Regions from separate parts of the Serratia sp. AR11 genome, predicted to be linked through region 3. Evidence: predicted binding sites of a transcription regulator. Region 3 holds the regulator's gene; each other region holds the start of a gene.
The links. Region 3 encodes CRP, which controls carbon source genes, mostly activating them, when cyclic AMP is high. Its sites were predicted from a motif close to ATGTGANNNNNNTCACAT; they were not measured.

Region 1 (5,476 bases), 2.1 Mb from region 3:
CGCGGTAGCGCTGGATTCACTGAAGTACGCCAAGAAGAAGTAAAAGTCTCTGCGAAAAAACGGCCAGCAAATGCTGTAATGCCGGTCAGTTAAGCAAAGTTCTGAATAAGAATGTACGACGTTGTTTAAGTGGGCGTCTCCCTCTCCCAAGGGAGAGGGCCGGGGTGAGGGGCTTTTGCGTTGGTTTGTATCCCCTCACCCTAACCCTCTCCCAAAGGAGAGGGAACAATATCACCTTAACTTACAAGCATTACTGCCCTGGCCGCCTTTTGTTTTACTGAGGGGCAATTAAGGCTGTTTGGCCTTTTGCTTTTCCGCTTCCAGCTTGTGTTCCAGCTCGACCAATTGTTCCGGTGATACCGCCGGATACCCCTGGGCGTCCTCCGGGATGGTGTGCATGGCGGAGATCGGGATCAGCGGGCCGAGGAAGCGCGGTTCACGTTTGAGGATGTACAAATCGGTCAGCGCGCCAAGGCGGGCGAAGATCTCGCGCACACGCACTGTCATCATATCTTTTGGTGAAGGTACCGCGTAGCACTGCGCCTGGATCCCCATATGCAGCGCGATAAACAGCGCACGTTCACAGTGGAAGCGTTGGGTGATGATGATAAAGTCGTTGGTGTCGAACACCTTGCGGGTACGTACGATCGAATCCAGGGTGCGGAACCCGGCGTAATCCAGCACGATATCGCTGGGCGCCACGCCGGCGGCGATTAAATCGCGGCGCATGGTCATGGGTTCGTTGTAGCTTTGCTGGGCATTGTCACCGCTCAGTAGCAGGTATTTAACTTTGCCGCTGTTGTAGGCGTTGATCGCCCCCTGAATGCGGTAGCGGTAATATTGGTTGATCACGCCGGTACGGTAATATTTGGCGGTACCCAGTACTACGCCGACCTGGCGATGGGGCAGCCCTTGCAGTTCGTCATAGACGAAAGGTGCCGTTTTCCAGCTGATCCAACGATCGAGCGCGATAGCCGAGAGCATCAGCAATGCAGCGATGACAAACAAGCCGATTATCAGGCGTTTCCACATGTTATTGCCTTACGCGCACCGTGGCCAAAAAAGATGGTTCAAGGCTACTTTACCTGACTACTTGAAGCAAGCTTGTCCCCCTTCTGGCACGCATTGCGCCGCATTTTTAGGCGTTTCGGCCATAAAAAAGTCCGGCGAGCCGGACTTTATCATCTTGCTTGTGCAAATCAGAATGAAGTGCGCTTGTAGCTGCGGTATTGCGGTCGCCAGAAGTTGTGTTCGATGGCTTTCGACAGCGCTTCTTCAGAAGTGACTACCGCCATTCCCTGCAGTTGAGCCGCTTTACCCACTTCCATCGCGATGCATTTTGACACGCCCTGAATATCGTCAATATCCGGTAACAGTGCGCCATGCCCGTCGGTGGCCAGCGGCGAACACTCGGCCAGTGCCCGGCTGGCGGCCATCAGCATCGCGTCCGTTACACGGGTCGCGCCAGAGGCCAACACTCCCAGACCAATCCCCGGGAAGATATAGGAGTTGTTGCATTGGGCAATCGGGATCTGTTGCTCTTTATAGTGTACCGGTGCAAACGGGCTGCCGGTGGCGACCAGCGCAGCGCCTTCGGTCCAGTTGATGATGTCTTCCGGACGGGCTTCCACGCGTGAAGTCGGGTTGGACAGCGGCATTACGATCGGCCGCGGGCAATGCTTGTGCATTTCGCGGATCAGTTCTTCGGTGAATAGACCCGGCTGGCCGGAAACGCCGATCAAAATGGTGGGCTTGGCGTTACGCACTACGTCCAACAGCGAGATGGCATCGCTTTGGGTCTGCCATGCGGTCAGGTTTTCGTTTTTTTGCACCAGCTTGCTTTGGAAATCGAGCAGGTTAGGCAGTTTGTCGGTCAGCAGACCAAAACGGTCAACCATGAACACGCGGGCGCGCGCTTCGTCTTCGCTCAGACCTTCGGATTTCATCTGGGCGATAATTTGCTCGGCAATGCCGCAGCCGGCGGAACCGGCACCCAGGAAGGTCACGGTTTGGTCACGCAATTGGCTGCCCGCAGCGCGGCTGGCGGCAATCAGGCTACCCAGCGTAACCGCTGCGGTACCCTGAATATCGTCGTTAAAGCAGCAGATTTCGTCACGATAGCGGTTCAGCAGCGGAGTCGCGTTGTTCTGAGCGAAATCTTCGAACTGCAACAGCACGTTCGGCCAGCGGCGTTTCACCGCCTGAATAAACTCTTCAACGAAAGCGTGGTATTCATCACCGGAAATGCGCGGATGACGCCAGCCCATATACAGCGGATCGTTCAGGCGCTGTGGGTTGTTGGTACCCACGTCCAGCACTACCGGCAGGGTATAGGCCGGGCTGATACCACCGCAGGCGGTGTACAGCGACAGTTTCCCGATAGGAATGCCCATGCCGCCAATGCCCTGGTCGCCCAGGCCGAGAATACGTTCGCCGTCGGTGACGACAATCACTTTGACGTTTTGTTTGGTGGCGTTTTGCAGCATGTCGTCAATGCGATCGCGGTTCGGGTAGGAAATAAACAACCCGCGCGCCCGGCGGTAAATATCGGAGAAATGCTCGCAGGCTTCACCCACCGTTGGCGTGTAGATGATCGGCATCATTTCGCTCAGGTGGGAGTCCAGCAGGCGGTAGAACAGGGTTTCGTTGGTGTCCTGAATGTTGCGCAGGTAAATGTGCTTATCGCTGTCGTTTTTGAAATCCTGATATTGGCGATAGGCGCGCTCAGCCTGTTCTTCAATGGTTTCCACCGCGTCGGGCAACAAGCCTTGCAGGTTGAAATGGTTGCGCTCTTCTTCGGTGAAGGCACTGCCTTTATTCAGCAGTGGGAATTCCAACAGGATCGGGCCGGCATAAGGGATGTAGAGAGGGCGTTTGCTTTCGTATTCAAGTTCCATGACTTTTGCTCTTCAACGTATCGGATAACTTTATAAGGGTGATCCTAAAAGATCGGCGAAATATGTACAGCAATTGTTATCGGATCATGAGGTAAATTGGCGTAATTATCGACGATCAAATCCTAATTTAACTAAAGAAAGTGTTTTAAGACGTGAATGGCATTGTATTTGGCTGGCGGGGCTGTTAACAGCGGTGCCGGGCGGCACCGCCAGAGTCAGGATCAGAAAGTAATGCGGCTGACATTTTGGCAGCCCAGGGCAGCCAGCGTGGCACGGGTAGCATCCCATTGGGTGAGGATGGCACTTTCTGGCTCAGCCAGCACGGCGCGCTTCACCTTTTGACAGTCGTCGCCGGAAACATTCATCAGAATCAGCGCGGCCTGCAGGGGCGGCAGACTTGGGTTGAAGGCGGCGTTTTCCGCATAACGGCCAGTGTAGATTGTGCCGTCTTCAGCCTCCAGTGCGACGCCGCTGTGGGCGTTGCTGTAGGGCGCGTGGCTCTGATTGGCAGCGTCCAGCGCTGCTTTTTCCAGTTCGTCAGTCAGCGCCAGTTGGAAACCATGATCGACCTGGTCCATCAGCAGCGTGGTGATATCCAGGTCTTTCGGGCCGAAGGAGTCCGGCAGGTAATCGCCAAGCGTTGCCGGTTCACGGCCGGGCAGACGAATTTTAAGGCTGACTCCGCTGTTCAGTTCGTTCATAAACTGACGGCAGTGGCCGCAAGGCGTGTAGTTAACGGTGATGGAGGCCAGGGCGGGTTCACCGCGCAGCCAGGCGTGGGTCACCGCACACTGTTCCGCATGAATGGTTTGTTGCATCGGAGCGCCGCTGAATTCCATATTGGCACCAAAATACAGATTGCCGCTCTGCCCACGGGCAATGGCACCGACATAAAATTGTGAGATTGGCGCTAACGAGCAGGCCGCCGCCAGTGGCAGCAGAGCGAATGCCAGAGCATCATCATCCAGCCCGCAGCGCTGCTTGATCGCGTCCACTTGTTCCGCCTTGAGCATGGCCGGGAAATCAGGCGCATCAATATAAGACTGCAGGGCGGATTGCAAGGTGGCGGGCAGTTCGCCAAAAGCGGTTTGAAAACGCGGGTGCATAGAAACTCTCTCTACAGGTTAACGGGATAACATTCTAGGCAGCCTTGCGTGAATAAAGTGTGATGCAAATCTCTTTATTGATGAAATCAATGCAATGAAAAGCATAATTGCGAGATGTCTCGCAAGTTTTAACCGTTTTAACTGAACATATGTAACAGTACCGGGAACAGGAAGGGGGCCAGCAGCGAGGTAATGATCCCGCAGATCACCAACGCCAAAGAGCCAAATGCCCCTTCCTGATAGTCCATTTCCGCGCAACGAGCCGTGCCCAGTGCATGAGATGCGGTACCCATGGCCAAACCCCTCGCCGAGCGAGTGGTGATTTTCAATAGTTTAAATAATGTATGCCCGAATACTGCGCCGAGAATACCGACGAAGATTACGCAGACGGCGCTGATTGCCGGGATGCCGCCGAGCGATTCCGCCACTGCCATGGCGATAGGGGTCGTAACCGATTTGGGCATGATGGAAGCGGCAATTTCCGGAGTCGCCCCCATCAATAAAGCGATGGCACCGCCGCTGATCATGGCCGTCATACTGCCGATAAAGCAGACGGCGATAATGGATTTCCAACGGGCGCGGATCTGGTGCAGCTGTTCATACAGCGGGTAGGCCAGCGCGACGACGGCGGGCTGCAATAAGTCATTGAGGATTTTGCTGCCCTGAAAATAGCGTTCATATGGGATGCCGGTCAGTAACAGCAGGGGAATGATCACCGCCATTGATACCAGCAGCGGGTTCAGCAGCGGCATGTTCAACCACTGCGCCAGCTTGCGTGCGGCAAAGTAGACTGCCAGCGTTAACGGCAATGACCACCAGATTTCATGGATCATTTTTCACCTTCCGCGGCATCCGGTTTGCCGACGATGCGACGTTCCCGGTGGAAATAATGCGAGGTGTAGCCCACCACTACCAGCACCATCAGGGTGCTGATAATGCAGGAAACCACCAGCGGGCCGAGGTGATCAAGGATCTGGTCATAGTATTTCATTACGCCAACGCCGATGGGCACAAACAATAGCACCATATAGCGGATCAGCAGATGACAGCCGGGTTTAACCCACCTGGCCGGCATAATTTGCGTGGAGAGCAGGGCGAACAGCAGCAGCATGCCGATAATGCTGCCGGGAATGGCGATCGGCAGCAGCGCCGCGATTGCATTGCCAGCGAATAAGCAAAGGTAGATAAGGACAATTGCCCTCAGGTATTTCCAGCACAGAGTGAATAGCTTGGCCATAACTTAATCCCGTTTAACCGATGCATTCATCATACAATTAAACTGTGACCTCCGCCACAAATCACACCATGAATTCTCTCTATGGCTGCCATGCCTGTCAGGCAGGTTGACAGCCGTAGTTAAGCCCGGTGCGCCTTTATTTAGTACTGATGATGCCTGCGCGGTATTGCTGCTTTTGTGCCAGGCGATGGCCGAGGAAAAAGAATAGCAGGCTGAACAATGCGGCAGCAATCAGC
Region 2 (5,476 bases), 590 kb from region 3:
TTCACGTATGCCGTCGAAGCCCGCCACCAGCCCGTTGCTGAAGAAGCTGCCGCTGGCCAGCACCACCTGCTGCGCCAGCAATGGAATATCGGTATGGTTGCGGGTATAGAGGCCAGTGACTCGCCCGGCTTCGATATCTGCCCGCAGTACGCTGTCACCCGGCATAAAAACGCCGCCCAGTTGCTGCAGACGCGAACGCAGCGCCTGATGCAGGCGCATACCCAGAACCGAAGGCGGCAACGTCGGTAACAGCAGAATCGGTTTACCCACCGCAGCCTGCAACGCGGCCAGTGCGCTATCATCTTCCAGCCCCAGACAGGCAGGCAGGAAAATCGCCTCGGCATCACCGGCCAACCGGCGCATTTCTTCTGCCATCGGCGTCAGGTTTTCCGGCAGATCCAGTACTCTGGCGATATTCACCGCCCGGAACTCACTGGGGTTGTTACGCAGCCGATCCAGCGCCGGCAAATGCATATAAGCCACTTCCGCCTTGATGCCCAGCGTCTGTATCAGGGAACTGGCGGCCAGCTGTGGCTGAAAATCCAAAAATCCTTCAATGCCGATCACCGCGATATTTTTCCACGCTAGTTCGCCGTCCAACGGCGTGACCGGAATAGCCTGAGGACTAAGCCAGGTGGCCCGGCGCGTACCCAGCGGAGTCACCCGCAGATGATTACGCTCATTGCTGCCTTGCAGGCTCAAGCCGCAGCGTTGCAACAGCAGAGCCGCATCATCTGACAGTGCGGCCACCCGTTCAGCGCCGATCAGCGCATAAGGATGCCGTGGCGCTTGCAGCTCAAGTGCCGGTAGCGCCATCAACGGTGATTCCACCAGGGTGCCGTCGGGCAGCTGCGCCAGCAGATCAAGCGATCCGGATGAAAAATAGAGTGCGCTTTGGCCAGAACTGACCACGGCGCAGCGCTTGCCTTGCTCTGCCAATCGAATGGCACAGCTCATGCCTGCCAGGCCACCGCCAATCACCACTACGTCAAATCGCATCATCGGCCTCCTGTTCCTTCCGGGCATCGAGCCCGCACAATCCCTGATAAACCCAGCTGGTAAACTCACTTTCACGTAGCGCATCGCCCCAGGCGATCGGTCTTACCCCTTTCCAACGCTCGTTAAGGAAATGCGATAGCTGATCGATAGACTGCTGCGGGGTGGTGACGTTAAAACGCGTCAACAGCCCGGCGGCACGGCAGGCGCAAAGCTCCCCCTGGCAGGTGCCCATGCCGACGCGGGTGCGGCGGCGCAGATCGACCAGGTTATTAACGGTGAGGGAATTTACCGCATAGCGCACTTCACCGGCGGTCACCGCTTCGCATTCGCACACCAGGCTGTTATCCAGCCGATCGCCGGCCGGTACCTGACTGGCCCTGTCGCCGTGGCGATAAACCGCCGAACCGCGAATGCTGGCAGGCAGGGAAACCACGCTGCGCACCGTTTCCTCCGCCGACTGCCGCGAACCGGGCAAGGCTTCCTGCGCGGTGGTACAGGGGCTGTCGATTCCGAGCTTTTCGCACACTTTATCGGTCGCCCACTGCGCCATCAGCCGGTAGGTCATCAGCTTGCCGCCGGTAATGGTGATAAAGCCTTCCAGGCCGTCGCGGCTGGCGTGATCGAGCAGCACGATGCCGCGGCTGACGTTGCGGCCGCTGGGGTCGTCGTCACTGGCTACCAATGGGCGCACACCGGCATAGGCGCGCAGAATACGCGTCTGCGCCAGCTCCGGTGCCAGCAGCGCCCCCTCGCGGATCAGAATGTCCACTTCCTGCGGCGTCACCAGCATGTTGTCGATCTGGTCATAGTCAATATGGGTGGAGGTGGTGCCAATCACCGAGATGGTGTCGCCCGGCACCAAAATGTCGGCGTCCGCCGGTTTGCGGCAGCGGTTGATCACCATGTTGTTGATGCGGTGGCCGAGGATCAGCAAAGCGCCCTTGGCCGGGAACATGCGAATGCGCAGATCGGCATATTCCGCTATCTGCTGGCCCCAGATGCCCGCGGCATTGACCACCACTTCGGCATGAATATCGTAGCGCTGTGCAGATTGATGGTCGAAAACGCGCACCCCGGTAACGCGATCACCCGAGCGAAGCAAACCGACCACCTGATGATAGGTGAGGATCTGCGCACCGTGCTCACGGGCGTCTAGCATATTGGCGGCAGTGAGACGGAAAGGATCGACAGTGCCGTCCGGCACGCGAACCGCACCGATCAGAGCCGGGTTGGCCGCCGGCTCCAGACGCAGCGCCAGCTGTGGGTCGATCGCTTCGGCGTTGATACCGGCGCTGTGGCAGGAGGCAATAAACTGTTGTTGATAGTCCAGCGAATCCTGCGGCAGCGTAATAAACAGCCCATCGGTACGTTCGATGCAGTGGTGCGCAATACGCTTGAGGATTTGGTTTTCTTCTATGCATTCACGCGCCGACTCACCGTCGGTCACCGCATAGCGTGCTCCACTGTGCAGCAGCCCGTGGTTACGGCCAGTGGCACCGGTGGCAATATCGTGACGCTCCAGCAGTATGCAACGCAGGCCACGACGCGCGCAGTCACGAGCAATGCCCGCACCGGTCGCGCCGCCGCCAATAATGATCACATCCGTTTCGTTATCCGGTGAATGGCTGCTCATGAGGCTCTCTCAGGATCCGTGATTATTAGCCTATTGAGCCACAGTCATTGGGGTCTTTGTTTGATAAGGAACAATAACGAACTCAAAACGAAAACCAAATGTCCACAAAAAACCATGAATGTGATCATAATCACGATTTTTAGGCGTTTTTCTATTTCATAACGTTAACGAATCGCTCAAAATCCGCCGGTGTTTCATAAAAGTGTAACAATTGCGCCATCCATCACAGCGACACCAGGCTGTTTTGACTAGGATGACGCTCGTTATGGAACAAAAAAACACCACATTCGATATCCGCTCAATCATCAAATGAACGTAAAAGGTCATATTGATGTGATAACTAGATAAAGCCATCGGAGGCGCTCATGTTGAGTATTTTTAAGCCGGCAGCACACATTTCCCGTGTGCCGGTCGACAAAGTCGACCCGCTGTACCGTAAATTGCGCTGGCAGATTTTTATGGGGATTTTCTTCGGTTATGCCGCCTACTACCTGGTGCGCAAGAACTTCACCCTGGCCATGCCTTACCTGATCGACCAGGGCTTCAGCCGCGGTGACCTCGGTTTCGCGCTGTCCGGTATTTCCATCGCCTACGGTTTTTCCAAATTCATCATGGGGTCGGTTTCTGACCGCTCCAACCCGCGCGTGTTCCTGCCCGCCGGCCTGATCCTGGCTGCCGCGGTGATGCTGTTCATGGGCTTCGTGCCATGGGCGACTTCGAGCATCGCGGTCATGTTCGTGCTGCTGTTCCTGTGCGGTTGGTTCCAGGGAATGGGCTGGCCGCCATGTGGCCGTACCATGGTGCACTGGTGGTCGCAGAAAGAGCGCGGCAGCATCGTTTCGGTCTGGAACTGTGCCCATAACGTGGGTGGCGGTCTGCCGCCACTGCTGTTCCTGCTGGGCATGGCCTGGTTCAACGACTGGCATGCAGCGCTGTATATGCCGGCCTTCGGCGCCATCCTGGTGGCTCTGATCGCCTTTGCCCTGATGCGTGATACTCCGCAATCCTGTGGCCTGCCGCCGATCGAAGAATACAAAAACGATTATCCGGACGACTACAGCGAGAAAGCGGAAGAAGAGCTGACTGCCAAGCAAATCTTCATGCAGTACATCCTGCCGAACAAGCTGCTGTGGTACATCGCCGTGGCCAACGTGTTCGTTTACCTGCTGCGTTACGGCATCCTGGACTGGTCACCGACCTACCTGAAAGAAGTGAAACACTTCACGCTGGATAAGTCTTCCTGGGCCTATTTCCTGTACGAATATGCCGGTATTCCGGGCACCCTGCTGTGCGGCTGGATGTCGGACAAGGTGTTCAAGGGCAACCGTGGCGCCACCGGCGTGTTCTTCATGACCCTGGTCACCATCGCCACCGTAGTTTACTGGCTCAACCCGGTCGGTAACCCTGGCATCGATATGGCCTGCATGATCACCATCGGCTTCCTGATTTACGGGCCGGTGATGCTGATCGGTCTGCACGCACTGGAACTGGCGCCGAAGAAAGCGGCCGGTACCGCGGCGGGCTTCACCGGTCTGTTCGGTTATCTGGGCGGCTCTGTCGCAGCCAGCGCCATCGTCGGCTACACCGTTGACTACTTCGGTTGGGACGGCGGCTTTATGGTGATGATCGGCGGTAGCGTCGGTGCAGTAGTTCTGCTGTTACTGACCATGCTGAGTGAGAAAAAACACCACGCGGAAATCGCTGCCAACAAACGCGGTTAAGCGTCATACCACTTTCGCATTATTTAAAGGCCGCACCGCGGCCTTTTTATTACCCCCTGCCCCTACAATATGGAGAACAACAGAATGCGGACTCAAGTCAAAGCCCTGCTGACAGGGATTATCCTGGCCACCTCAATGGTCAGCGCCGCACAGGCTGCCGACAAGGTGGTGATCGCCCACCGTGGCGCCAGCGGCTATCTGCCGGAACACACGCTGCCGGCGAAGGCCATGGCCTACGCGCAGGGTGCAGACTTCCTCGAGCAGGATCTGGTGATGACCAAGGACAACGAGCTGGTGGTGTTGCATGACCACTACCTCGACCGCGTCACCGACGTCGCCGAACGTTTCCCGGACCGCGCACGTAAAGACGGCCGCTATTACGCCATCGACTTTACCCTGCTGGAAATTAAATCGTTGAAGTTCACCGAAGGCTTCGAGATTGAGAACGGTAAAAAAGTGCAGGGTTACCCTGGTCGTTTCCCGATGGGCAAATCCGATTTCCGCGTCCATACCTTCCAGGAAGAGATCGAGTTTGTGCAGGGCCTGAACCATTCAACCGGCAAGAACATCGGTATTTATCCGGAAATCAAAGCGCCATGGTTCCACAAGCAGGAAGGCAAGGATATTTCCAGCAAAGTGCTGGCGGTGCTGAAGCAGTACGGTTATACCGGCAAGGGTGACAACGTTTATCTGCAATGCTTCGACGCCAACGAGCTGAAACGCATTAAAACCGAGCTGGAACCGAAGATGGGCATGGATCTGAAGCTGATCCAACTAATCGCCTACAACAAATGGCAGGAAACCTATGAGCAGAAGGCCGACGGCAAGTGGGTGGAATATGACTATGACTGGATGTTCAAGCCGGGCGCGATGAAGCAGATTGCCCAGTATGCCGACGGCATCGGGCCGGACTACCACATGCTGGTGGTGGCGGAGAAATCCAAGCCGGGCAAGGTAGTGCTGACCGACATGGTGAAAGAAGCCCATGCCAACAAGCTGGCGGTGCACCCCTTCACCATCCGTGCGGATGCGCTGCCGGACTACGTGACCAACGTGAATCAACTGTATGACGTGATTTACAACCAGGCGGGCGTTGACGGCGTGTTCACCGACTTCCCTGACA
Region 3 (5,476 bases):
GCAGCGTAATCACCAGCATCACGCTCAGGGTTTCGGCCTCGGGCAGTTGTAATTGCAGCAGACCGGCGGCGATCACCAGCCCGGCCAAAGTACCGAGCGCACGGTGTTGGATGCGCACCCGGGTGGCGTTGTAGCCGTTCTGGCTCACCAGCATGATGGTGAGCAGGATCCAGTAGGGTTTCGGCAGGTTGAAAATCATCCCCAGGCTGCTGCCTGCCGCCAGCGTGACGCCTAATCGTGCCGCATTACGCAGGGCATTGGATTTGAACGACAGATAACTGACCAGCGCCGGCCAAAACGGCAGGCGGTTTTGATTGGCCATCAGGTCACGCCGATAGAGTGGATGCTGAGTACGCAGCAGACGGGCGATGCGACTGAAGTGGTAGTAGCAGAACTGACCCACCGGATTATCCGGGTGCTGTGCCGCTACTTTTTCCAATGCTGCCAGTTCATTGCCCATATTGAAGCGCTGCGAATGCTGGTGATAGAGAATATCGTGCGCCACCGTGCGTAGCCGGCCGGCAATCACCTGTGCGTTGCGGCGGATAATCGCTTCGGCCTGGCTCTGTTCCACCAGCTTTTGTACTTCTTCCGGCAGGTGCAGGCTGACGGTGATGTGTTCCTGCAAATCCAGCGCGACCTGAAAGGTTCGTTGCAGACGTTTTTGCTCGAGGTTACTGGCGTGCGGCAGAAAGTTTAGCTGCTGATACAGCAGAGTAATCAGATCCATCACCTTTTGCTGACGAACCAACAACGGCGGTAACGCGGTCTGTGGATCGGTATGCTGGGTCAGCAGTGAGTATTTGGCCTCGAAGTAGTCCGCCAACTCCAGATAGAGCTGATTGAGCGACTCGCGCATCGGCTGCTCTTTCCACAGTTTGAACCAGAACCAGGTGAACAGCCCGTACCAGGCGGTGCCGACCACATATAACAGCGGCGCATGCCAAAGCGGTACTGAACCGGCCATGCTGAGGGAGAAGATGGCGGCAACCAGCGCAGCGGGCAGCAGACGGGCGTGTAACGGGCTGATTTCACCGCTGACGCCGAGCAGCAGCGCCAGGCCGAGCATCAGTATCGGCAGCGGCAACTGCCATAACAGGGCTTGCTGCAGTAACAAACTGCTGAGTGCGAACAGTGAACCGCCGACGATCAGGCGTTTGAAAAAACGTTTGTGAGGCGTGTCCAGCCCGGCGATGTTACAGCAGGCGGGAACCAGGGAAAATAGCAGGCCATATTGCAGTTGGCCTATCAGCAAGCCAAACAGTACCGGCAGGCAAAGCACCAGCGTTTGCCGCAGTGCGTAATTAACTTCCGGGTGGTAGATCAGTCGGCGCCACATGATGACTCGGGGCATAAAAAAACGGCGCGAATCATCGCGCCGTTTTTTCAGTGATTAACGCGTGCCGTAAACGACAATAGTTTTGCCGTGGGCGGAGATCAGGTTTTGATCTTCCAGCATTTTCAGAATACGACCCACGGTTTCACGTGAGCAACCGACGATCTGGCCAATTTCCTGGCGGGTAATTTTAATCTGCATACCATCCGGGTGGGTCATGGCATCAGGCTGTTTCGCCAGGTTCAGCAGGGTTTGCGCGATGCGGCCCGTAACGTCCAGGAAAGCAAGGTTACCCACTTTCTCAGATGTGATCTGCAGACGGTTTGCCATCTGAGCTGACAGGCGCATCAGGATGTCCGGGTTAACCTGAATCAACTGGCGGAATTTCTTATAGGAAATTTCAGCCACTTCACAGGCGGTTTTCGCCCTAACCCAGGCGCTACGCTCCTGACCTTCTTCAAATAATCCAAGCTCGCCGATGAAATCCCCCTGGTTAAGGTAGGACAGGATCATCTCTTTACCCTCTTCATCCTTAATCAGCACCGCGACGGAGCCTTTGACGATGTAGTAAAGCGTTTCAGCCTTTTCACCTTGGTGAATCAGCGTACTTTTGGATGGATATTTGTGGATATGGCAATGAGACAGGAACCATTCGAGAGTAGGGTCTGTTTGCGGTTTGCCGAGAACCATTCGCTGTTATCCTCTGTTGTTATCGCTGCCTTGTGTCACAGGGGTCAGAGTTCCCTGTAAAACGTGCTGTCGCCGTTCTTTTAATGGTGGCTGTCAGCAGGTTTTGAGGCGTGTCATAAATATACGCTGTCGCCCTAGCATATTAACTTGCCGGGAGAGCTGCAAGCTACATTCTGTTAACATACCGGTAAAGGAGCCTTTCCCTGGGAGTTTCCCTGAAATCAGTGTCCCGGAAAGATTTATTGCGGCTCTGTTTGTAGCACAGAGTGAGGCGGGTGTCTTGTGTTGTCTCGCTTCAGCATGATTAGCATCAGGTTCCGTTGCCAGTTTCTATGCGAAAGCGTAGTCTGATTTTAAGAAATTAACCGGAGTGACCAGTATGCAGGCAAGAGTTAAGTGGGTGGAAGGGTTGACGTTTCTGGGTGAATCCGCGTCTGGCCATCAGGTGCTGATGGACGGCAACGCCGGGGATAAAGCCCCCAGCCCAATGGAAATGGTACTGATGTCGGTGGGAGGTTGCAGCGCGATAGATGTGGTGTCGATCCTGCAAAAAGGACGTAACGATGTGCGCGACTGCGAGGTGAAATTAACCTCCGAGCGGCGTGAGGAGGCGCCACGACTGTTTACCCATATCAACCTGCATTTCATCGTCACCGGTAAAGATTTAAGTGACAAAATTGTCGAGCGCGCGGTGAATCTTTCCGCCGAGAAATACTGTTCGGTGTCATTGATGCTGAGCAAGGCTGCCAGCGTGACCCACAGCTTTGAGATCCGCGCAGTGTCCTGACGGATAAAGGAGCGCGGCTTGTTGCCGCGCTCCGGTAAGCTATTCGATTTTTTTGCCTTCCAGCAGTTGCTGCACCAGCGGCGCCATAATCAACTCCATCGCCAGCCCCATTTTGCCGCCCGGCACCACCAGCGTATTGATATGCGAGATAAAAGAACCCTGCAGCATCGCCAGCAGATAAGGGAAATCGATCTGATCCAGGCCGCGGAAGTGGATCACCACAAAGCTCTCGTCCAGCGAGGGGATCGCCTTGGCGGCGAACGGGTTGGAGGTATCTACCGTCGGCACCCGCTGGAAGTTGATATGGGTGCGGGAAAACTGCGGCGTGATGTAGTTGATGTAGTCTTCCATCGAACGTACCACCGAATCCATCACCGCTTCACGAGAGTGGCCGCGCTCGCCGGTATCGCGGATTAACTTTTGGATCCATTCCAGGTTAACGATAGGCACCACGCCGACCAGCAAATCGACATGCTTGGCCACGTCGTTGTGCTCGGTCACTACGCCGCCGTGCAGCCCTTCATAAAACAGCACGTCGGTCGGTGCCGGTAAGGCTTCCCACGGGGTAAAGGTACCGGGAACCTGGTTATAGGGTACCGCTTCATCGTAGGTGTGCAGATACTTGCGTGAACGGCCGGTGCCGTTGGTGCCGTACTCGCTAAAGCTTTGTTGCAGCAGGCCAAAGTCGTTGGCCTCGGGGCCGAAATAGCTGATATGACGGCCAAGATCGCGCGCTTTGCGGATCGCCGCGTCCATTTCCGGCCGGGTATAGCGATGGAAACTGTCGCCTTCCAGCTCCGCGGCGCGGATGTTCAACTGCTGAAAGATTTTACGGAACGCCACGCTGGTGGTGGTGGTGCCGGCACCGCTGGAGCCGGTCACTGCGATAACGGGATGTTTGGCGGACATGGTGATGGGTCACTCCGTGTTTAATGCGCCGGTGTCAGATATCATTATTGGTCTGTTTGACACCCTTTCGCCTAGGGCAAAATACTGCGCGTTGGTTTGCAATCCCTCATTGTTACCTGATTTTTTCCGTCAGTCATAGAACCGATAAGCACTAAATTTCTTCTTGTCCGGCGCGGAACTGCCCGCGCGGCATGATGTTGATGGTCTCATGCAGTTCTGACCACACCAGCAGCACCTCGCCGTTTTTCAGCTGGCGGCGCACGTCTTCCACTTTCTGTTCCAGCGAACGTTCATGCTCGCCGTAGTCGGTACCTTCGCGCAGCACAAAGGACTCGATCAGGCTATTGAGGGTCTCGGTTTCCAGTTCTTTCCAGGGGATGATCACTTGGTTGTTTCCAGGTAAGGGGCAAGCCAGGATGGAATACGGTATTCCAGCCACATATGGGGTTTTTTCAATGTGCCGCCGACAAAACCGACGTGACCGCCAAACTCGGTCAATTGATATTCAATATTGTGCGGCAGCGTGGCGGTTTCGGGGATCACTTCGTCGGTCATAAAAGGATCGTCCTTGGCATGGATGATCAACAGCGGCGTTTGGATCGACGGTAACAACGGCAGGGCGCTGCAACGGCGGTAATAATCGGTGGCGTCGCTAAAGCCATGGATGCGCGAGGTAATGGCATCATCAAAGTCGCGGATCCGACGCAATGCCTTGAGCTGCGGCAGTTTGAGCGGCAGCGTATCAGGATAGTGCAGCAGTTTGCGGGTGGCGTTTTGTTTCAACTGCCCGAGCAGGTAGTGCTGATAGACCCGCGAGAAGCCTTGGTCCATCCGCCACGAACAGGGTTCCAGCATCAGTGGCGCAGAAACCACCACCGCCGCCTGCAGCAGGCTGTCGGCGCCCTGTTGTGCCAGATAACAGGCCAGCATGTTGCCGCCGAGCGAAACGCCAACGGCAGCGGTGGGGGCTTCTCCGTAGGTAGCACGCAGCCACTGGAGGAAGAAGCGCGCATCTTCCGTTTCACCAGAATGGTAGATACGCTGCTTGCGGTTCGGCACACCGCTGCAACCGCGAAAATGCATTACCACCCCGAGCCAGCCCTTTTCACGCCAGGCATTGAGTTGGCCATGGGCATAGGGGCTGTAGAAGTTGCCTTCCAGGCCGTGGAACAGCACCACTCGCGGCTTGCCGCTGGCCTGAGCCGGATCTTCGCTCCAGGCGAGATCGACAAAGTCGCCGTCGGGCAGTTCCAGCCGTTGCCAGTGGGGTTTCAACTGCACGCGGCGACGCACCAGCCGTGGCAGCAGCGTTTGCAGGTGCGGATTACTGGCCCCGGTCAAAGGGCGAAAGGATTCATGCATAACCTGAGTAAAATTCTTATTGGCAACTATTGTGGGATGATTAGTGCGCTGTTAGCTTCACTAGCCTGAGTTAACAATAATACTGCAAAAAATGACCTGGGTGAGGAGCGCCCGCCTGATGGATGCGAGTTTATTTCTTTCGATGTTAGGTTTTCTGTGGGTTGCCGCGATCACACCTGGCCCCAACAATATGTTACTGACCACTTCCGGTGCCAACTTTGGCTTTATGCGTTCACTGTTGCTGATGATTGGCATCATGCTCGGCATGCAAAGCATTTTGCTGCTGGTGGCGTTCGGCGTCGGCAGCCTGATTCTGGTTTATCCGGCGCTGCATCTGGTGCTGAAAATTCTCGGTAGCCTGTATCTGCTGTGGCTGGCATGGAAAGTGGCTA
Region 4 (5,476 bases), 1.2 Mb from region 3:
AGGTACTCCTGGGTTTTACCCGACAGCTCAACCATATTGAGCAACGCCTTTTCACCAAACATCGCTTTATCATGCATGCCGGCCAGGGTGTTCTTCAGCCACTGAGGTATATCATCCCCCTCGCCACTCTCTTCTTTATAATGACGAATGCGGCTGATGATATAAAAGGTCAGCGTTTCCAGAAACTCGGCAAAATCATCCTCACGGAACTGTGGGGAACCTACCACCGACTCGATATAAGCCAGAAACTCATTCTTCAGGCTATAGGCCTGAGAGGCGACAAAGCAGCGAGGCAACTGCTGCAGATAGTTTTCTTCAAAGAAAACCTTGCCGACCGCCACGTTAAAGATTTTCGCGGCGCCGAACTCATAGAAGCTCTGGTGACGCGAGCCAATGGGAATAAACACAAAATCCCCCCGCTCCAGCAGCACCCGCTTACCGTTGATCTCCTGATAGCATTTGCCGCTCAGGACGATAGTGAATTCGTAATAGTCATGCTGATGCAACCCGGTGGCGCTCTCCACCTTGTTATAGATAAACAGATGGAAATCTTTGCAGTTAAAAAAATCCTGCTCCCGAATCAGCTTAACGTCGTTGGTATTCAGCGAAACCAGGTTGTCAGACACCGCGCGCGCTCCCATTAATCAAAACCGTTTTGCCTGGCCGTCTCGGCAAACCAATAGCCGCTCTTTTTAATCGTACGTTGCTGGCTATCCCGCTCCAGCCGGACCAACCCGTAGCGATTCTTGTAGGCATTGAGCCAGGACCAGCAGTCAATAAAGGTCCATAGATGGTAGCCCTTACAGTTGGAGCCCTCGGACAACGCCTGATGCAACCATTTCAGATGGTCACGAATAAAGTCGATTCGATAATCGTCCTCTACCCGCCCACTGGCACCGATGAAGGCCTCTTCGCCCTCCACGCCCATACCGTTTTCTGAAATATAGCAGGGAATGTTGCCGTAGTTTTCCTTCAGATCCATCAGGATGTCATACAGGCCTTTTTCATAGATTTCCCAGCCGCGGTGCGGGTTAATCTTGCGGCCCGGCATGGCGTAATAGCTGAACAGGTCTTCCGGCATCGTTACCGAGTCGCTGGCCTGATAACCTTCTTTTGCTTTGACCCTGCGCGGTTGGTAGTAATTCACGCCCAGAATATCCACCACCCCATCGGCAATCAGCTGCGCGTCTTCCGCTGCTGTCTGCGGCAACAAATCATTGGCCCGCAGTAAATTCACCAAATCGTCCGGATAACGCCCTTTGGTCACCGGATCGAGGAAGCTTTTATTCAGCAACAGATCCGCATAGTGAGCCGCCACGCCATCTTCCTGGCTGTCCGAACGAGGATAGGTCGGGCTCAGGTTCAAAATAATGCCGATAGCACCCTGGTTCCCCAGCGCCCTGAACTCACTCACCGCTTTGGCATGGGCCAACACGCTGTGGTAAGCCACTGTAATTGCCCTTTTGAAATCAATGACACAAGGATAATGCAGGTCGTTCAGATACCCGGCTTCGACCGGGACAATCGGCTCATTAAAGGTGAACCAATGGCTGACTCTGTCGCCGAACAGGCTGAAGCAGGTTTTGGCATAACGCGCGTAGGCATCAACCACCGCCCGGCTTTCCCAGCCCCCCTGTTGCTGCATACACAGCGGCATATCGAAATGGTAAAGATTGATAAATGGCGTGATGCCCTGGGCTAACAGGCTGTCGATCAGCGCATTATAGAAAGCCACCGCTTTCGGATTCACTTCGCCATCCCCATCCGGGATCAACCGCGACCAGGAGATAGAGGTTCTGAAGCTATTATGCCCAAGGTTTTTTAACAGCAGGATATCTTGCTGGAAGTTGTCATAAAACGTGGAGGTCTCGGACGGGCCGACCTGATGATGAAAACGTTCTGGTGCAATCTCATACCAGTAGTCGAAGATGTTCTGGCTTTTGCCATCCCGTGCGGCAGCCCCTTCCGACTGGGGTGCCGAGGTGGCGCTTCCCCACCAGAAATCGTCAGCAAATTGATATTTCATCAGAAGCCCCTCTAAAACCGGGGCAGCGGATTGCTGCCCCAGACTGCAGTTAGAATTTCAACGCTTTGGCGATGTCTTCTTCGCTTTCCGTTGCCTGATCAATCTGGCTCTGCGCCTTGTTGGAGATCATCACAAACGGCAGGTAAATCAAGGTCGCGACGCCCAGGTTGAAGAAGCTCAGCAACATGGCCACGATACTGCCGTTGGTGTTGAAGAACGCCCCCAGCCCCACCGGCATGGTCCATGGCGCAATATTGGTGATTGGCGGGATCAGCCCGGTGTAATAAGCCACCGTGGTAATAATCGTCAGTACCGGCTGAACCAGAATAAACGGAATAAACATCACCGGGTTCATAATCACCGGCAGACCGAACAGGATGGGTTCGTTGATCTGGAAGATGCCCGACGGCGTCGCCAGCTTGGCGACCTGACGATAATCTTCACGGCGTGAAGCGATAAAGATGGCAATAATCAGCCCCAGTGTCGAACCCGTCCCGCCCAGATAGATGTAGGAGTCAACGAACGGCTTCGCCCACATGTGGAACTCTTTACCCGCAGCCACCGCGGCTTCGACGGAACCGTACTTGTTGTACAGCTCGACGTTCTCCAGTGCGAATGGCGTCATGATACCGCTGTCCAGTGCGGCCAGCGCCATTGAACCATGTACCCCGAAGAACCACAGCAGAGAGGAGAACATCACATACACCCAGCCCACTACGCTGCCCATTTTTGCCAGCGGTGCCGAGATGCTGTCCATGATGATTTGGTGGAAGTTGGTGCCCCACAGCGTCAGACAATAGGCCAGTACGCCCATGATCGACAGGATAAGAAAGCCGGGGATCAAGGCCGAGAACGAGCGTGACACTGAAGAAGGTACGCTGTCCGGCAGGCTGATCACCCAATTGCGGCGCACCACAAAGGTAAACATCTCTGCCACCACCAGGCCGATCACCATACCGGAAATGATGTTGGCACCACCCAGCCAGTTAGCGCCTACGGCATAAGCCTCACCGACGCTAAACGGGGTCACGGTCATAAAGGCGGCAACCGCCAGCAGCGCTGCGGCCAACGGGTCGACTTTGCGCTCTTCAGCTAAAGCCATACTGATAAAAAAGGGCGTCATCAGGGACATAATCCCCAGGGTGCCGTTATAAACGCTGCCACCGATGGCCTTCAGGCCATTCAACGTCTCAATGGTAGACGCATCCAGCCGCACCCCCATTGAAAAGAAGAACGAGCCTTCGCCGAAGCTAAGAAACACGTTGTTGATCAGCACGAACATCGCCCCGGTCAACGTCAGTGGCATCAAGCGAATGAACCCGTTTTTGATGGCATTAACATGGGGCTGTTTACCAATTTTCACGGCAAAGGGCAGAATGACCTTTTCCAACGAGGCAATTAACGTATTCACGGCAGACCCCTTTATTGGTTAGCTTTTTTTATGGTGGCGACTGCGGCCTTCAACACGCCCAGGCCATCGAGCTTGCCGTATAAGGCAGAGTCGATCACTTCAACGGGCTTGTTGGGTAACTGCTTTTGCACTTCGGCGAGCGTGTAGGCAATCTGTGGCCCAAGCAGAATCAAATCCGCCTCGGCACCCTTTTCTGCGGCCAACGCCTCAGGATAGGCGGCAATGATCACCGGCACTTCGTACTTCTCGGCCTGTGCTTTCATTTTTGAAACCAGCAGGGAAGTCGACATACCAGCAGAACAAAACAGATAGATTTTTTTCTTTTCCATACCCAATCCCTCAAGATAATCAAAAAAGCCCCGTGTCATTTGTTTGCCAGATGCAATAGCCATTGCCTCACGCACATTCCTTATGAAAATTTCCGTTACTTTGCCCTGGTTGCAGACAGTATACGGAGGCAGTGAAGCGGAACGGTAAGCCATCACCAGTAAGAACCGTCTCTGCTTGACCTTCCTGATTGACCCTCTTCACATTTCACATAAAAAAATAGTGTGATCTGTCTCGCAAATAACCTTTAATTACTGAATTAATTCGTCATAAATAAGCAAATAACAATTATAAACAGTAAGTTATAAACATGCAGAGTATTTATGGATAATTCTGTGCGCGGGGTCATCCATCGTTCGATTGATGAGCATAAAATCGTTCGCCCTTGATTAGAACACTTCAGCAAGATATGACGATCCGGGGGGTTGGAAAAGAAGAGGTAAATGGAAAAATTTTTGGGGCTGGTTTGGCAGGTCAGGCTCAGACAGGGCTGGGTTACTCTTCGGGACAGATCGCCTGATTGGGGTAACACATTGCTTTGATTGCCCACTAATGACATCTGCAACGCAGCGCTTTATCCCCCAAGATTAACCTGTGCAACGCTCTCCCCTGCCTTACAAATCGACTTTGCGTAAAGCTTCCCATTTTTACCTGTGACAGCCGATTGCCCGCTGGGCTAGTATAGCGACAGTATTAAGGGCTTATTGATCCTTACCGCCGTCAACCACTGCTCTATCGAGTGGTTTTTTTGTGCCGCGGCGTGAACCCTAATGATGACAATCAACATCACAACCAACTTTAAATTCAATGGATTGGAAACAGTAATCTTATGAATAGTACCGATAAGCTCGATTCACACACCCCAATGATGCAGCAGTATCTGCGCCTCAAGGCACAGCACCCCGAGATCCTGCTGTTCTACCGCATGGGCGACTTTTACGAGCTGTTCTATGACGATGCCAAACGCGCTTCCCAACTGCTGGATATCTCGCTGACCAAACGCGGTGCCTCAGCGGGCGAGCCCATTCCGATGGCCGGCGTCCCTCACCATGCGGTCGAGAACTATCTGGCCAAACTGGTGCAGCTTGGTGAATCCGTCGCCCTGTGCGAACAAATCGGCGATCCGGCCACCAGTAAAGGCCCGGTAGAACGCAAAGTGGTGCGCATCGTTACGCCAGGCACCATCACCGACGAAGCCCTGCTGCAAGAACGTCAGGACAACCTGCTGGCGGCCATCTGGCAGGACGCACGCGGCTTTGGCTACGCCACGCTGGACATCAGCTCAGGTCGTTTCCGCGTGGCCGAACCGGCAGATATCGAAACCATGGCGGCAGAGTTGCAGCGCACCAATCCTGCCGAGCTGCTTTACCCCGAAACCTTTGAACAGATGTCGCTGATTGAACAACGCCATGGCCTGCGCCGTCGCCCACTGTGGGAGTTTGAACCCGAGACTGCGCGCCAACAGCTGAATCTGCAGTTCGGCACCCGCGATCTGACCGGTTTCGGCGTTGAACAGGCCCATCAGGCACTGCGCGCCGCCGGTTGTCTGCTGCAATATGTTAAAGATACTCAACGCACCTCATTACCGCATATCCGTGGCATCACCATGGAGCGCCAGCAGGATGGCATTATCATGGATGCCGCCACGCGGCGTAACCTTGAGCTGAGCCAAAACCTGTCCGGCGGCAGCGAAAATACCCTGGCGGCCATCC

Region 1: a site for CRP is predicted at 4,061-4,078, ahead of cdd (cytidine deaminase). Genes of this name have one in related genera too.
Region 2: a site for CRP is predicted at 2,751-2,768, ahead of glpT (glycerol-3-phosphate transporter). Genes of this name have one in related genera too.
Region 4: a site for CRP is predicted at 3,953-3,970, ahead of ACSOSI_RS03905 (PTS sugar transporter subunit IIB). Genes of this name have one in related genera too.

The regions. Positions count from the first base shown of each region.
Region 1 covers NZ_CM150739.1:1,688,505-1,693,980, forward strand. Annotated here, with positions in the region: gene mglC (galactose/methyl galactoside ABC transporter permease MglC) at 1-43, shown strand, start outside; gene sanA (outer membrane permeability protein SanA) at 289-1,032, opposite strand; gene ACSOSI_RS08085 (NAD-dependent malic enzyme) at 1,200-2,897, opposite strand; gene cdd (cytidine deaminase) at 3,119-4,003, opposite strand; gene ACSOSI_RS08095 (CidB/LrgB family autolysis modulator) at 4,141-4,836, opposite strand; gene ACSOSI_RS08100 (CidA/LrgA family protein) at 4,833-5,240, opposite strand; gene ACSOSI_RS08105 (MFS transporter) at 5,377-5,476, opposite strand, start outside.
Region 2 covers NZ_CM150739.1:194,841-200,316, reverse strand. Annotated here, with positions in the region: gene glpB (glycerol-3-phosphate dehydrogenase subunit GlpB) at 1-999, opposite strand, end outside; gene glpA (anaerobic glycerol-3-phosphate dehydrogenase subunit A) at 989-2,632, opposite strand; gene glpT (glycerol-3-phosphate transporter) at 2,998-4,353, shown strand; gene glpQ (glycerophosphodiester phosphodiesterase) at 4,438-5,476, shown strand, end outside.
Region 3 covers NZ_CM150739.1:5,098,389-5,103,864, reverse strand. Annotated here, with positions in the region: gene ACSOSI_RS24155 (YccS/YhfK family putative transporter) at 1-1,339, opposite strand, end outside; gene crp (cAMP-activated global transcriptional regulator CRP) at 1,394-2,026, opposite strand; gene ACSOSI_RS24145 (OsmC family protein) at 2,406-2,813, shown strand; gene ACSOSI_RS24140 (phosphoribulokinase) at 2,853-3,722, opposite strand; gene ACSOSI_RS24135 (YheU family protein) at 3,874-4,107, opposite strand; gene ACSOSI_RS24130 (hydrolase) at 4,104-5,084, opposite strand; gene ACSOSI_RS24125 (LysE family translocator) at 5,203-5,476, shown strand, end outside.
Region 4 covers NZ_CM150739.1:840,930-846,405, reverse strand. Annotated here, with positions in the region: gene chbR (transcriptional regulator ChbR) at 1-641, opposite strand, end outside; gene ACSOSI_RS03915 (glycoside hydrolase family 1 protein) at 641-2,026, opposite strand; gene chbC (PTS N,N'-diacetylchitobiose transporter subunit IIC) at 2,076-3,437, opposite strand; gene ACSOSI_RS03905 (PTS sugar transporter subunit IIB) at 3,449-3,766, opposite strand; gene mutS (DNA mismatch repair protein MutS) at 4,594-5,476, shown strand, end outside.